2 regions of the Bacillus sp. DJP31 genome follow, and region 1 is predicted to be linked to the other one. Evidence: a T-box and tRNA genes for the amino acid it is inferred to sense, from the RefSeq annotation. Region 1 holds a T-box; the other holds one or more tRNA genes.
The links. A T-box is a leader RNA that pairs with one kind of tRNA and senses whether it is charged. The one in region 1 lies ahead of metG (methionine--tRNA ligase), so its partner is inferred to be a tRNA-Met.
Positions count from the first base shown of each region.

Region 1 (6,322 bases):
TGGACTATTCATGTTCTCCTCCTTTTTTAACATCGCTCTTTTCTAAAAAATTGTTTTTTTAAAATACGATTTATGTGAAATGTTTACGAAAACAGCCTTTAACATTGTTGCCAGTGTATAGGTTTGAGATACATCTATACATCTAACGATTAAAACAGATTGATAGAAGTAGATCTTATTCCTAACGTAATCTGAGAGATTCGCTTTACCACTTAGGTGCATGTGAGGGGGAGAGCTCCCAAACATGTTAATGTGGTAAATCGGAAGGGTCCTTACCCATGTTAATGAGAAAGGTTTCAGTTAAGAGCTTGTCATAGGATTTCCATGTTAGTTCGATTTCTATTTGCTTAGAGGAAGGGTGCCTTTCATAATGTTGGAAAACAAAATCTGTATTCGGTGAGAGTTCTGAAATTTCTACTGCATTGAAAAGTGGAATTTGATAGGTGAGGAAAGGATTTGAAAGGAATGCCCGGACAGTGACATTTTTTTTGGGTTTTGTATTATTTTCAAGACGGAACCAAAGAGAACTATTCTTTGATGAAGTTGGACTTAGCTCTTTAACTTGAACCTCCCATTCAGAAGATTTAATGAAGCAAGGCAAATCACACGTTTGATTAGCAAGTGTGATTTGTGGTCCAAAAAAGAATACAATTAGTAGTAAAAAAGCCATTGGTCTGATCAAATTCATGCTCCCCTCTATTATAAAATTAAACATATTATCTGTAGAAACATAAAAACTATGAGTGGCTTAGATTATTATTTAAACAGTGTTGTTCAGATTCAAATTTAGATACGAAAAAGACTTGAAACTTCTTTTACTTTCTGGCAGTATGTTAAAAACGCTATGATGAGAAAAGTACAATATGGTCGTGTCTTTTACAGAGAGCTTCGGTAGCTGAAAAGAAGCAAAGAACACATGTTGGAAAATGGTCTCTGAGCTGTGCACCGATTCCACATTTCCTGGAGGTAGGCTGCAACGGGAGTTGGCATCCGTTACAAATGCCACGGTATAGAAGTTTCTTTTTGAGAGCTTCTTTGTACCTGTTGAGGCTAATAGTGTGAGCTATTAGTAAATAAAGGTGGTAACACGAGCGTCCAACCTCGTCCTTTAACAAGAATCTTTCTTGTTAAAGGGCGAGGTTTTTGTATTTTTGTGCTAAAAAAATTGGGAAATAGGAGGAGATCTGAATGAGTATTTTTATCGGTGGAGCTTGGCCGTATGCAAATGGATCGCTGCATTTGGGACATATTGCAGGTTTGTTACCAGGCGATATAGTAGCTAGGTATTATAGACAAAAGGGTGAGGAGGTTTTGTATGTGTCGGGTAGTGATTGTAACGGAACACCTATTGCGATTCGTGCAAGACAGGAAGGGAAGGATGTTTCAACGATAACGGATTATTATCACCAGGAGTTCGTCCATTGTTTTGAGCAATTAGGGTTTACGTTTGATCTCTTTTCTAGAACAGATAAGGAGACTCATCACCAAGTAGTTCAGGAGCTTTTTAAAGATTTACTTGATAAGAACTTGATTTATAAAAAGACGGTGCAGCAGTCGTTTTGTGAGGAGTGCGATCAATTCTTACCTGATCGATATGTTGAAGGCACATGTCCTCACTGTCTCGCCGAGGCTAGAGGAGATCAGTGTGATACCTGTTCAAGTATTTTGGATCCTCTGGATTTGCTACATCGAAAATGTAAACTGTGTAGTCAATCTCCAACAGTAAAGGATACTGAGCATTTTTATTTCGCCTTATCATTATTTCAAACGAAACTGGAAGCCTTTCTTCAGGAAGCAAAGATAAATGGCACTTGGAGAGAAAATGCCATTCATCTAACAGAGCGCTATTTAAAAGAAGGCTTACATGACCGGGCTGTTTCGAGGGATCTTTCTATCGGCATTTCTGTCCCTGTAGCGGGATTCGAGGATAAAAAAATCTACGTTTGGATTGAAGCCGTATCAGGTTACTTATCCTCTTCCATTGAGTGGGGGAAAACCATGAACAAGGATTGGGAAGGTTTTTGGAATCCAGATGCTCCTGAAGGAAAGGCCTATTATGTTCATGGTAAAGACAATATTCCGTTTCATACAATCATTTGGCCTGCGCTCCTATTAGGAAAAGAAAAGCTAAAGTTACCAAGTCATATTATATCAAATGAGTATTTAACGTTAGAGCGTAAGAAAATTTCAACGAGCAAAAATTATGCCGTATGGTTGCCAGACCTACTCTCAAACTATCACCCTGACTCCATTCGTTATTATGTCACCATAAACGCTCCAGAGAAAAGAGATGCAGACTTTTCTTGGAGAGAATTTGTCCACTCTCACAATGGAGAACTGCTTGGTGCCTATGGGAACTTTGTCAATCGTACACTGAAGTTCATCGAGAAATCGTTTGATAGTAAGATTCCTCAAGGAACAATGGATTTAAAATTAAAAGCGAGAATCACCGAGCTATATAAGATTGTAGGAAGTAAAATTGAAAATGGAGAATGCAAAGTTGCAATTGAATTGATTTTCGACTTAATCCGAGGTGCTAACAAATACTTTGATCTGCAAAAGCCTTGGGTGACAGCAATAGAGAATGAAATAGATTGTCATAATACCTTATATACCTGTGTTCAAGTGATTGTAAACCTATCAAATTTACTTTCACCCTTTTTACCTTTCTCAACAGAACAAATAAGAGGGTATCTAAATATGAACGAACAGCCTTCATGGAAGTATATACAAACATCAAATACTACTATAAACAATATTACAGCCCTATATGAAAGAATTGATCCAAGTGCCATTGAAAAAGAAAGAAATAAGCTTGGTTTAAGCTCTTGATATTTTCCGCATTAAAGCTGTTGGGCAGTTTCTCACAGCTTTAACGCGAAAAATCCATCACCAAAAGCAAATGGATTTCTGTTATAATAGAATGACTTGTTTAAATGTTGGAGGGATGAGGTATTTTACTAGAAGCAGAAGTTTTGTTGAAGAAATATTACGGCTATGATCGGTTTCGGAAAGGACAAGCAGAGGCTATTGGAAATGTTCTTCAAGGCAGAAATTCTTTAGTTTTGATGCCTACTGGTGGGGGTAAATCTGTTTGTTATCAAATTCCAGCATTATTGATGGACGGTGTTACACTCGTTATTTCTCCTCTAATTTCCTTAATGAAGGACCAGGTTGATAGTTTAAAGGTGATTGGCATACCTGCTACATTTATTAATAGTTCTCTCTCAAACACCGTGGTCCAAGAGCGGTTAAAGGCAGCACAAAATGGCGATTTTAAGATGATTTACATTGCCCCAGAGCGATTTGAATCTCCTCAGTTTTGTTCCCTACTCGAAAATCTCCATGTATCCATGGTCGCAGTTGATGAAGCACACTGTATTTCTCATTGGGGTCACGACTTTCGACCGAGTTATCGCACACTTTCTCAGGTCATTCAGCGACTTACATCTAAGCCAATTATACTGGCATTAACAGCAACGGCTACAAAGGAAGTCAGTACAGATATTTCTAAACTTCTGTCTATCCAATCAATGGATGTATTTGCCACAGGCTTTAAGCGTGATAACCTAACCATCACTGTTGAAAAAGGTGCAGAAAAATTCTCAGTTATAAAAGATTATCTCGAAAAAAATAATGAGAAGTCAGGAATTATTTACGCTTCGACTCGTAAAGATGTAGACAAAATTCACGATTCCCTAAAAAAACTTGGCTATCCAGTTGCCAAGTACCATGCAGGTTTAAGTGATGAAGACCGTAAGCGATCGCAAGAAGAGTTTCTATATGACAAGTCTCCTATTATGGTTGCGACAAACGCCTTTGGGATGGGAATTAATAAATCAAATGTACGATTTGTCTTCCATTACCAACTTCCAAAGAATATTGAATCCTATTATCAAGAAGCAGGACGGGCTGGACGTGACGGCGAAATGTCTGAATGTACGTTGCTTTTTTCTCCACAGGACGTTCAGCTTCAAAAATATTTGATCGAGCAAACACAACTAAATCCAGACCGAAAACAACAGGAATATAAAAAACTTCAAACAATGATTGATTTTTGTCATACAGAGAAATGTCTACACGCCTACTTACTTCAATATTTTGGTGAGACAGATCACGACACTTCTTGTGAAAATTGTGCGAACTGTAAAGATGATCGTGAAAAAGTAGACATTACAAAAGATGCTCAAATCATTTTCTCCTGCATCAAGAGGATGAACGAACGCTTTGGGGTTACACTGGTTTCACAGGTACTAAAAGGTTCAAAAAATAAGAGGATAGTAGAGCTAGGTTTTCAAAAGCTAACAACTTATGGTCTGCTAAGCAAATATCCTGAAAAGGACATTAGTTCGACCATTCAATACTTGACGGCAGAAGGGTACTTGGCACTAACGGATGGGCAGTATCCGACACTATCACTCACTAAGATGTCAGTTCCAGTCCTAAAAGGTGAAAATCAAATCTATAAAAAAGTCCAACGGATCCAAAAGAAAACTGAAATTGTTGATCAAGACCTGTTTAATCGTTTACGAGAGCTTCGCAAGGAAATCTCAACAGAAGAAAATGTTCCTCCTTTCATGATTTTTTCGGATCGGACATTGAGAGAGCTTTGTGAAGACCAACCTAGAAACATGACAGAACTCATTCATGTAAAGGGAATTGGAGAACAAAAGAGAGACCGTTATGGAGAACGTTTTCTATCCGTTATTCTTGAATATATAGAGGAAAACGGTCAAGTAAAGTCTAAGATGAGTAGGGTAGAAACGAGTCCTAAAAGTGAAGAAAAAACACCTGCATTCATTGAGAGCTATGAGCTATACAAAGATGGTCAGAGTTTGAAAGAAATTTCCAAAAAACGGGATCGTTCTTTAGTCACCATTCAGAATCACCTCATCCTAGCAGCTGAAGCGGGATATGAGATAGATTGGGATAAGGAAGTTACCCAACAGCAAGAACAGTTAATAATAGAAAAAATACTGGAATCTGGTGATGAAAAGTTAAGGCCTATAAAGGATCTTCTTCCTAGCGAGATTGATTACTTCCAAATTAAATTAATCCTTACAAAAATGAAACTTCGAGAAACAGTTGAAACTTCATAAGAAACGCGAATGGCAAACATGACACAATTCATGAATTGTGTCATGTTTGATTTGATGCCTTTTTGGAATTAAGATGTCGGCCGGCCAGGTGGGTAGTAGTAAGGAGGAACCTTAATCCAGCCACGTTCTCTCATTACTTTTTTGAGAGATGTGCCAAACGTGAGCTTTTCGTTTAGGAAATGTATCCACATCATGCCACAGTCGTTTCGAATCGACTGAGAAGCACTTGTAGCGCAGTGAATAATGGAAGCAACTGTTTTAATGGATACCCCATTTGCAATCTCATCATCGGTTAACTTAACTCCTAATGGAACAGCTTCTGTGTTGGAGTCTGGTCTTGGTTCTGATACTGGTGGTAGGTGGACTCCTTCCTTTATTAAAAAGTCTCTCAGCTGACGAGACTGGGCTTCGCATTGTTTTGAGCTTACTTTCAGCAAAGTACATAATTGGTCATCTGTTGTAGTGTTCAATGCAACTTGCATATAGATGCTTGCTTCGTCCATCAAGGCTACATACATCCAAGATGACATGACTTCTCCAACATGAAGAGGTGATACAGGTTCATTATCCATTTCTAATTTTAAAGAGTCCATTATTCCTTGAAAGATATTTGTCATTGTGATTAGCTCACCTCATTTCACTAGTAGGGTGAGCATTTTTATTGAAGTTTATCCTTAATTTGTATGAATCGACAAATACCAATAATTGGAATATAAAATGAAATAAAAAAACAAGCAGTCTATTTTCTGCTTGGAATCCCTTGCCTATGGTAATTGTTTAGCGGTTTCATCTACCCAATCAACAAAATCCTTACCGTGGAAATGGCGATTAAATTTAACTTGGAAATCACGTAGCTGTTCAATGATGCTTATATCGTTATTTTTGTCCTCTTGCTCTTTTAGATAGTCTAAAAATTTATATGAATGCGCTTTAGATTCTTCTGCTTTTTCTTTGCCTAATGGTGTAAGTTCACAATAAGAAATCCTTCTATCTTTGTTTTTCTTTTTCGTCTTAATCATTTCTTTTTTCTTTAAGCGATTAATCATTTGAGCGACTGTTGATAAATCCCAGAGTCCAAGCTCTGCTATTCGAGACATTGTGGCTTGTACTTCTAAGCTCAATATCCAGAGTACATGTAATTCTGCAGGTGTAACACCTGTCTCTTTTGCAACGGCTTGCCAATCACTTTCCAAAACCTTGTACATTCCGCGCCAATGGTTGAT
Region 1 covers NZ_JBMERO010000008.1:139,880-146,201, reverse strand. Annotated here, with positions in the region: gene ACOI1C_RS09975 (hypothetical protein) at 1-12, opposite strand, end outside; gene ACOI1C_RS09970 (hypothetical protein) at 248-688, opposite strand; T-box leader at 836-1,112, shown strand; gene metG (methionine--tRNA ligase) at 1,189-2,832, shown strand; gene recQ (DNA helicase RecQ) at 2,979-5,099, shown strand; gene ACOI1C_RS09955 (DUF3231 family protein) at 5,168-5,716, opposite strand; gene ACOI1C_RS09950 (MarR family transcriptional regulator) at 5,864-6,322, opposite strand, start outside.

Region 2 (6,322 bases), on a different contig from region 1:
GCCAAGCAAGGATTAAGAAGCAATTCATTATTTAGTTGCTTTTTTGTTTTATTTTAGCCCGAAGGGCTGTTTAATTGCCATATAACAAGTAAAAACTTCCTATAAACAACTGTGAGGGCTAAAAGGAGCAAAGTAGGTAGAGGATGAAAGTGAGAGAAGACCGGAGCATACGATAGTACGTGAGAAGTGAATGAAATTTAAGAGTAGCTTCATCGCTAGACCTCTGGTGTCTGAGAAAGGGAAAAAAGTAATTAATCGGTAAAAAAAGGAAAATCTGAATTCCGAAAGAAATTATATTATAATTGAAATGAAGACTCCAATAATACCCAAACATATGATTGACTTTCCTGCTTTATAGGAGTAAAGTCAAATTAATATTTGACTGTGAGGGGATAAGCTTTGGATTTTTATACGAAAAATGTACATTTTTCTAAGAAGAAAGTTGAACCAATACATAGCAAGGTTACGCCAATTTATCAATCGTCTGCGTTTACGTTTAGGTCTCTAGAAGAATTAGAGGGTTATTATGAAGGAAAAGGTAATTATCTCTATTCTCGAGTTGGAAATCCCAATACGGATGAACTAGGATATGGTGTTGCGTCATTAGAAGGGGCTGAGACTGGAGTGGCTACTTCTTCGGGTATTTCCGCTATTTTGGTGAGCATACTAGCCGTTGCAGTCTCTGGTGATCATATTATTGCAAATGAGGATCTGTACGGTGGCACCTTTCAATTAATTGCTAAAGAACTACGAGATGCTGGAATAGAATCATCATTTGTTTCGTTCTTGGACAAGCAACATATTAGAAATGCAATTAAGGGAAATACAAAGGTTATCTACAGTGAATCGGTTACAAACCCATTACTTCGTGTTGAGAATATTAGTCAAATTGTTGAGATTGCTAGAGAGTTCAACTTAGTCTCTATAATTGATAATACTTTTGCTACTCCACTAATGTGTAGGCCTTATTTAGATGGAATTGATTTAGTTGTTCACAGTGCAACCAAGTATATAGGTGGTCACAGTGATGTTACGGCTGGTGTTGTTGTTGGAGGCACTCAGCTAATGGAAAAGGTCAGTCAAAAACTAGTTAATTTGGGTGCCAATTTGAGTCCTTTTGAAAGCTGGCTTGCTTGTCGAGGGTTAAAAACCATGAGTATTCGAATGGAGAGACAAGCGATGAACGCTGCTCACCTTGCGGAGGGATTAGTTGGGGTTTTTGGGGTCAAGAGAGTGTTTTATCCTGCTAATTTATCGATAAATGGAAATGGGGCAATGGTTACCATTGAGTTAGATACGAATCAATGTGATATGAGAAATTTTTTTGGATCACTCCAGTGGGTTAAGATTGTTCCTACACTTGCAGGAATTGAGACAACTGTTTCCTATCCTATCGCTACTTCGCATCGTGCCCTCTCAGAAGAAGCATTGGAGTCCTTGGGAATTACAGAAGGATTAGTGCGTATTTCCGTTGGTATAGAGCGAGATGATGATATAATTTCTGTTTTCAAAGAGGCGATAAAAGAGTCGATTAAATAAAATCGACTTTTCTCTTTCCTTTTTAATATTGTTATGGTATAATTATTTTTGTAGCCTTTTTAATTCCTGCATTTACTAATAAAAAGACTTTTGCATACTGATTTGTTCTTTAATACGTATGGTCGTCTAAGTAGAATAAAATGCATTCAGAGCAACATCATACTAATATTATCGCGGGGTGGAGCAGTCTGGTAGCTCGTCGGGCTCATAACCCGAAGGTCGTAGGTTCAAATCCTGCCCCCGCAACCAAATTACATAATGGTCCCGTGGTGTAGCGGTTAACATGCCTGCCTGTCACGCAGGAGATCGCGGGTTCGAATCCCGTCGGGACCGCCATTTCTCAAACGAAACAAGTGCTTTCGTTTTTTTTATTTGCTTTTTTAGACCAAACATAAGAAAATGATATAATACCCTTAGGATAAAACCTAAGGTCTTTTTGTTTTACAAAACCATGAGATATTATATTTGTTACGAGTACCTTAGGAGACTCATCAACAGGTTTACATATCCTGTTAAGTGAGAAAGATATTGAGAAGTACTTTCTACTCTTAATTTAGTATTTTATTTAATAAGCAAATGTTTCGGCTAATTTAGAAATATCTTTAGGATAAAATTAGGAATCTTGAAAAAGGCTCTGTAAGTTTTTTTGAAGAAAGTTGAACAAATTACTGAGCGGAATAAAAAGGGGTTTAATCATTTTAATCATGGGGAATCGAATGAAAAAGTATGAGTGGATAACAAATAATGAAGAAGAAACGATGAGCCTTGCTTTTCAAATTGGGAAATTAACAAAACCAAGAGATGTCTTTTTATTGGAGGGCGACTTAGGTGCGGGAAAGACAACCTTTACCAAAGGGCTTGCTAAGGGCTTAGATGTAACTAGAACCATCAATAGTCCAACCTTCACGATCATTAAAGAGTATGCAGGTCGACTCCCCCTCTATCATATGGATGTATATCGTGTACAGGATTCATTTGAGGATCTAGGCTTTGATGAGTATTTTAATGGTGAAGGTGTGACCGTAGTGGAGTGGGCACACTTAATACTAGATCAGCTCCCCTCTGAACAAGCGAAAATAATGATTACTAGAGAAAATGATAGCAGGCGGAAAATAGTTATTGAAGCAACTGGGCAAAGATATGAAGAATTGATCAAGGAGTTAATGGCAAATGAAGATACTATCGATTGATTCGTCTACTTATGTAATGGGGGTTTCCCTTTCAGAAGATGAGCAGGTCATCGGAGAATACATAACCAATGTAAAAAAAAATCATTCGATCCGATTGATGCCTGCGATTCAGCAAGTTATGAGTGATTGTGATATTACACCTAACATGCTTCATAGAATTGTAGTGGCAAAGGGACCTGGTTCTTATACAGGTGTGAGAATTGGTATTTCTATAGCAAAATCATTGGCTTGGAGTTTAAATATACCCCTAATTGGAGTTTCAAGCTTGGAGCACTTGGCTTGGAACGGCAAGGATTTTAACGGGTATGTTTGCCCTTTAATGGATGCTAGAAGAAACCAATTGTACACAGGCTTGTATCGGTTCAATGGGGAAGTAATGATTCCCTCAATTGAAGACCAAAACATCCTAATTGATGATTGGTTAGAGAAGTTGAAAGGGCTACAAGAGCCTATTTTATTTATTGGAGCAGATCTACCCATGCATCAATCCATTATACAGCTGCATTTAGGAGAACAAGCCGTATTTTCTCCTTATATTGATTGGAATCCAAGACCATCGTTACTCGCTTATATCGGGTTAAGAAAAGAAGCAGAGCCCTTACACTCCTTTGTACCAAGCTATCTTCGTTTAGCAGAAGCTGAAGCGAACTGGTTGGCTTCCAATGAGTCATCTCATTAAGGAGGTTAGAGAAATGTATATATCTTATAGATTAATGACCTCAGCAGATATTGATCAAATCATGGTGATAGAGCTTGCTTCATTTGCGGTGCCTTGGAGCCGTGAAGCATTTTATAATGAGATGGTAAATAATCCTTATGCGACTTATGTTGTCATGCAGGAACGTGACCAAATCATTGGGTATTGTGGATTGTGGGTTGTACTAGAAGATGCACATGTTACAAACATTGCGGTTCTCCCTGCATATCGGGGAAGGAAGCTAGGTGAAGGACTATTGAATCAATCAATGGAGCTCGCAAAAGCATTAGGTGCAGAGCGATTATCATTAGAGGTACGAGTTTCAAATACGGTGGCTCAATCGCTATATCGTAAAATAGGATTTGAAAATGGAGGCATCCGAAAAAATTATTATTCAGATAATGGCGAAGATGCCTTAGTTATGTGGGTGAATATACATGAAACATCAGATCATATTAGGAATTGAAACAAGCTGTGATGAAACGGCTGTTGCCATAGTTAAGGATGGAAGAGAAATTCTTTCAAATGTAGTGGCCTCTCAAATTGAGAGCCATAAACGATTTGGTGGAGTAGTCCCTGAGATTGCATCAAGACATCATGTGGAGCAACTAACGATAGTACTAGAAGAAGCAATAAAGGAAGCCAATGTTACGTTTGAAGATATTGACGGCATTGCCGTAACTGAAGGTCCTGGGTTAGTTGGAGCTTTGTTAATTGGAGTTAATGCGGCGAAGGCCATTTCATTTGCACATAACATTCCACTTATTGGTGTTCACCACATTGCAGGCCATATATATGCCAATCGCTTTGTAACAGAATTTACTTTCCCATTACTAGCATTGGTTGTCTCTGGTGGACATACTGAGTTGATATTGATGAAAGAACACGGCTCGTTTGAGGTAATTGGGGAGACAAGGGATGATGCGGCTGGTGAGGCCTACGACAAAGTGGCGAGAACCTTAAACCTACCATATCCAGGTGGGCCACACATAGATCGTTTAGCACATGTTGGCGAAGTGACCATTAAGTTACCGCGAGCGTGGTTAGAACCAGATTCTTATGATTTTAGCTTTAGTGGATTAAAGTCAGCGGTAATTAATACACTTCATAATGCGAAACAGCGCGAGGAAGAGATCAAGCCAGAGGACTTAGCTGCTAGCTTTCAAGAAAGTGTCATTGATGTGTTAGTAACGAAAACGATGAGAGCAACAAAAGAATATGGGGTGAAGCAAGTCCTACTTGCTGGTGGAGTTGCTGCAAATAAAGGCCTTAGGTCTAGTCTCGAGTCTAAATTTCAGGAGCTTCAACATGTCGAGCTAGTCATGCCACCACTATCATTATGCACAGATAATGCAGCTATGATTGCGGCAGTTGGAAGCATAGCCTATGAAAAGGGAAAACGGGCTCAATTAGACATGAATGCAAACCCAGGACTAGAATTAAAATCTTTTTAAAGAAAAAACACACCTTCTATTGATGAATCCATACTACAAGATGGGGTTCATAAGAAAGTGTGTTTTTATTTATTTGCCCTTAGGTTCAATACTTTGTTCAGCAGTATTCAGGAGTTCAGTAGCTAAGTGAGATAAAGAACCTGTGGATATGCTCATTTCTTGAATAGAATCGACAATGGAATCAAGATCTGTTTTATTTCGATTGAATAATTCGATATATTGATCAATCTCCATTTTTACCGTAACAAAACCACTCTTTACATTATTAATTTTTTGAAAGGAGGCTGTTGTTTTATCATTCATGACTACCATTTGTTCTACTAGATTTGAAACGGTGTTATGACTTTCAACTGTTAAGGAATGAATATTGTTGCTTATTCCTTTTGATCCTTCAGCAAGCTTACGAACTTCACTTGCTACAACGGCAAATCCTTTTCCGTGCTCACCAGCACGAGCAGCTTCGATTGAAGCATTTAAGGCTAATAAATTGGTTTGATCCGCAATGGACTCGATTTCTTTTGTCATACTAGTAATGTTTTCGGAAATTTTCTTTAAAGAATTCATACTTGTAATAGATTCGTGCACTTGAGTTATGACTTCATTGAAGGAGTGTAGCATTTGATCCATTTGTTGTTCGTTTTGATTGGTTAAGGTAACTAGATTTTGACTGCTTTTTTGTGTATGTTCTGTTTCTTTTCTAACTTGCTGTGCACGGTTACTTGTTTCTTGAAGGGAAGCCTCTGTTTGTTCGACGGAAGCTGCGACTTCTTGGCTAATAATTGTTAGTTCTTTTTGAAGTGCCTTATTTCTATCGTTTAATTCATTAACCTCTTGGATACGCCTGTTTACATAATGTCCAGCGACTAATTGTGCATCAAAATTTAATACATGAGTAACAGATAGCAATACTTTTGTCAGTTGTGCAGGATCCGATTGAAAGTGTTCAACAAGCTTTGGTAATACAAGCGTTTGAACGGCTGAATAGGTAGCAAGGAACCAATCAAGTGGCAAGCTTTGTTTATTATGTGTTGCCCCAATTCGTGAGCGCATTTGTAGGTATTCTTCGTTGATGTCTCCACTAAAAACACTTCTAAAATAAGCAACAAAAACAGCCTTTAAGCGTTCTCTTGTAGTCTTTTCTGCAATCATTGTTAGGGTTTTACTTTCATATAAATGATCCAATACTTTTTCTAAAACTTCATCTAAAACAGCAAGAATAGCAGGCTGAATCTCTTTTAAAGTTTGTAGGTGCTCAGAATGGAAGTCCATATATCGTAAACGCTCGGATAATTCAGGCTGACTTAATTGAATAACCTTTTTATGCTCATATTCCATTGTTGCTATATAACTTTGTTGCTTAGCTTGTAACTTCTTGAACAACATTTAAATTCCCCCTAGTGTCTAACATTTTAATAATATCATAGATGATAGAGTATGTTTTA
Region 2 covers NZ_JBMERO010000041.1:291-6,612, forward strand. Annotated here, with positions in the region: gene ACOI1C_RS20975 (trans-sulfuration enzyme family protein) at 400-1,539, shown strand; tRNA gene ACOI1C_RS20980 (tRNA-Met) at 1,712-1,788, shown strand; tRNA gene ACOI1C_RS20985 (tRNA-Asp) at 1,800-1,875, shown strand; gene tsaE (tRNA (adenosine(37)-N6)-threonylcarbamoyltransferase complex ATPase subunit type 1 TsaE) at 2,256-2,729, shown strand; gene tsaB (tRNA (adenosine(37)-N6)-threonylcarbamoyltransferase complex dimerization subunit type 1 TsaB) at 2,710-3,408, shown strand; gene rimI (ribosomal protein S18-alanine N-acetyltransferase) at 3,422-3,892, shown strand; gene tsaD (tRNA (adenosine(37)-N6)-threonylcarbamoyltransferase complex transferase subunit TsaD) at 3,864-4,880, shown strand; gene ACOI1C_RS21010 (methyl-accepting chemotaxis protein) at 4,950-5,507, opposite strand; partial or broken gene ACOI1C_RS21015 (protoglobin domain-containing protein) at 5,736-6,263, opposite strand.
Region 2: it encodes a tRNA-Met, which carries the amino acid that the T-box ahead of metG (methionine--tRNA ligase) is inferred to sense. The anticodon was not compared.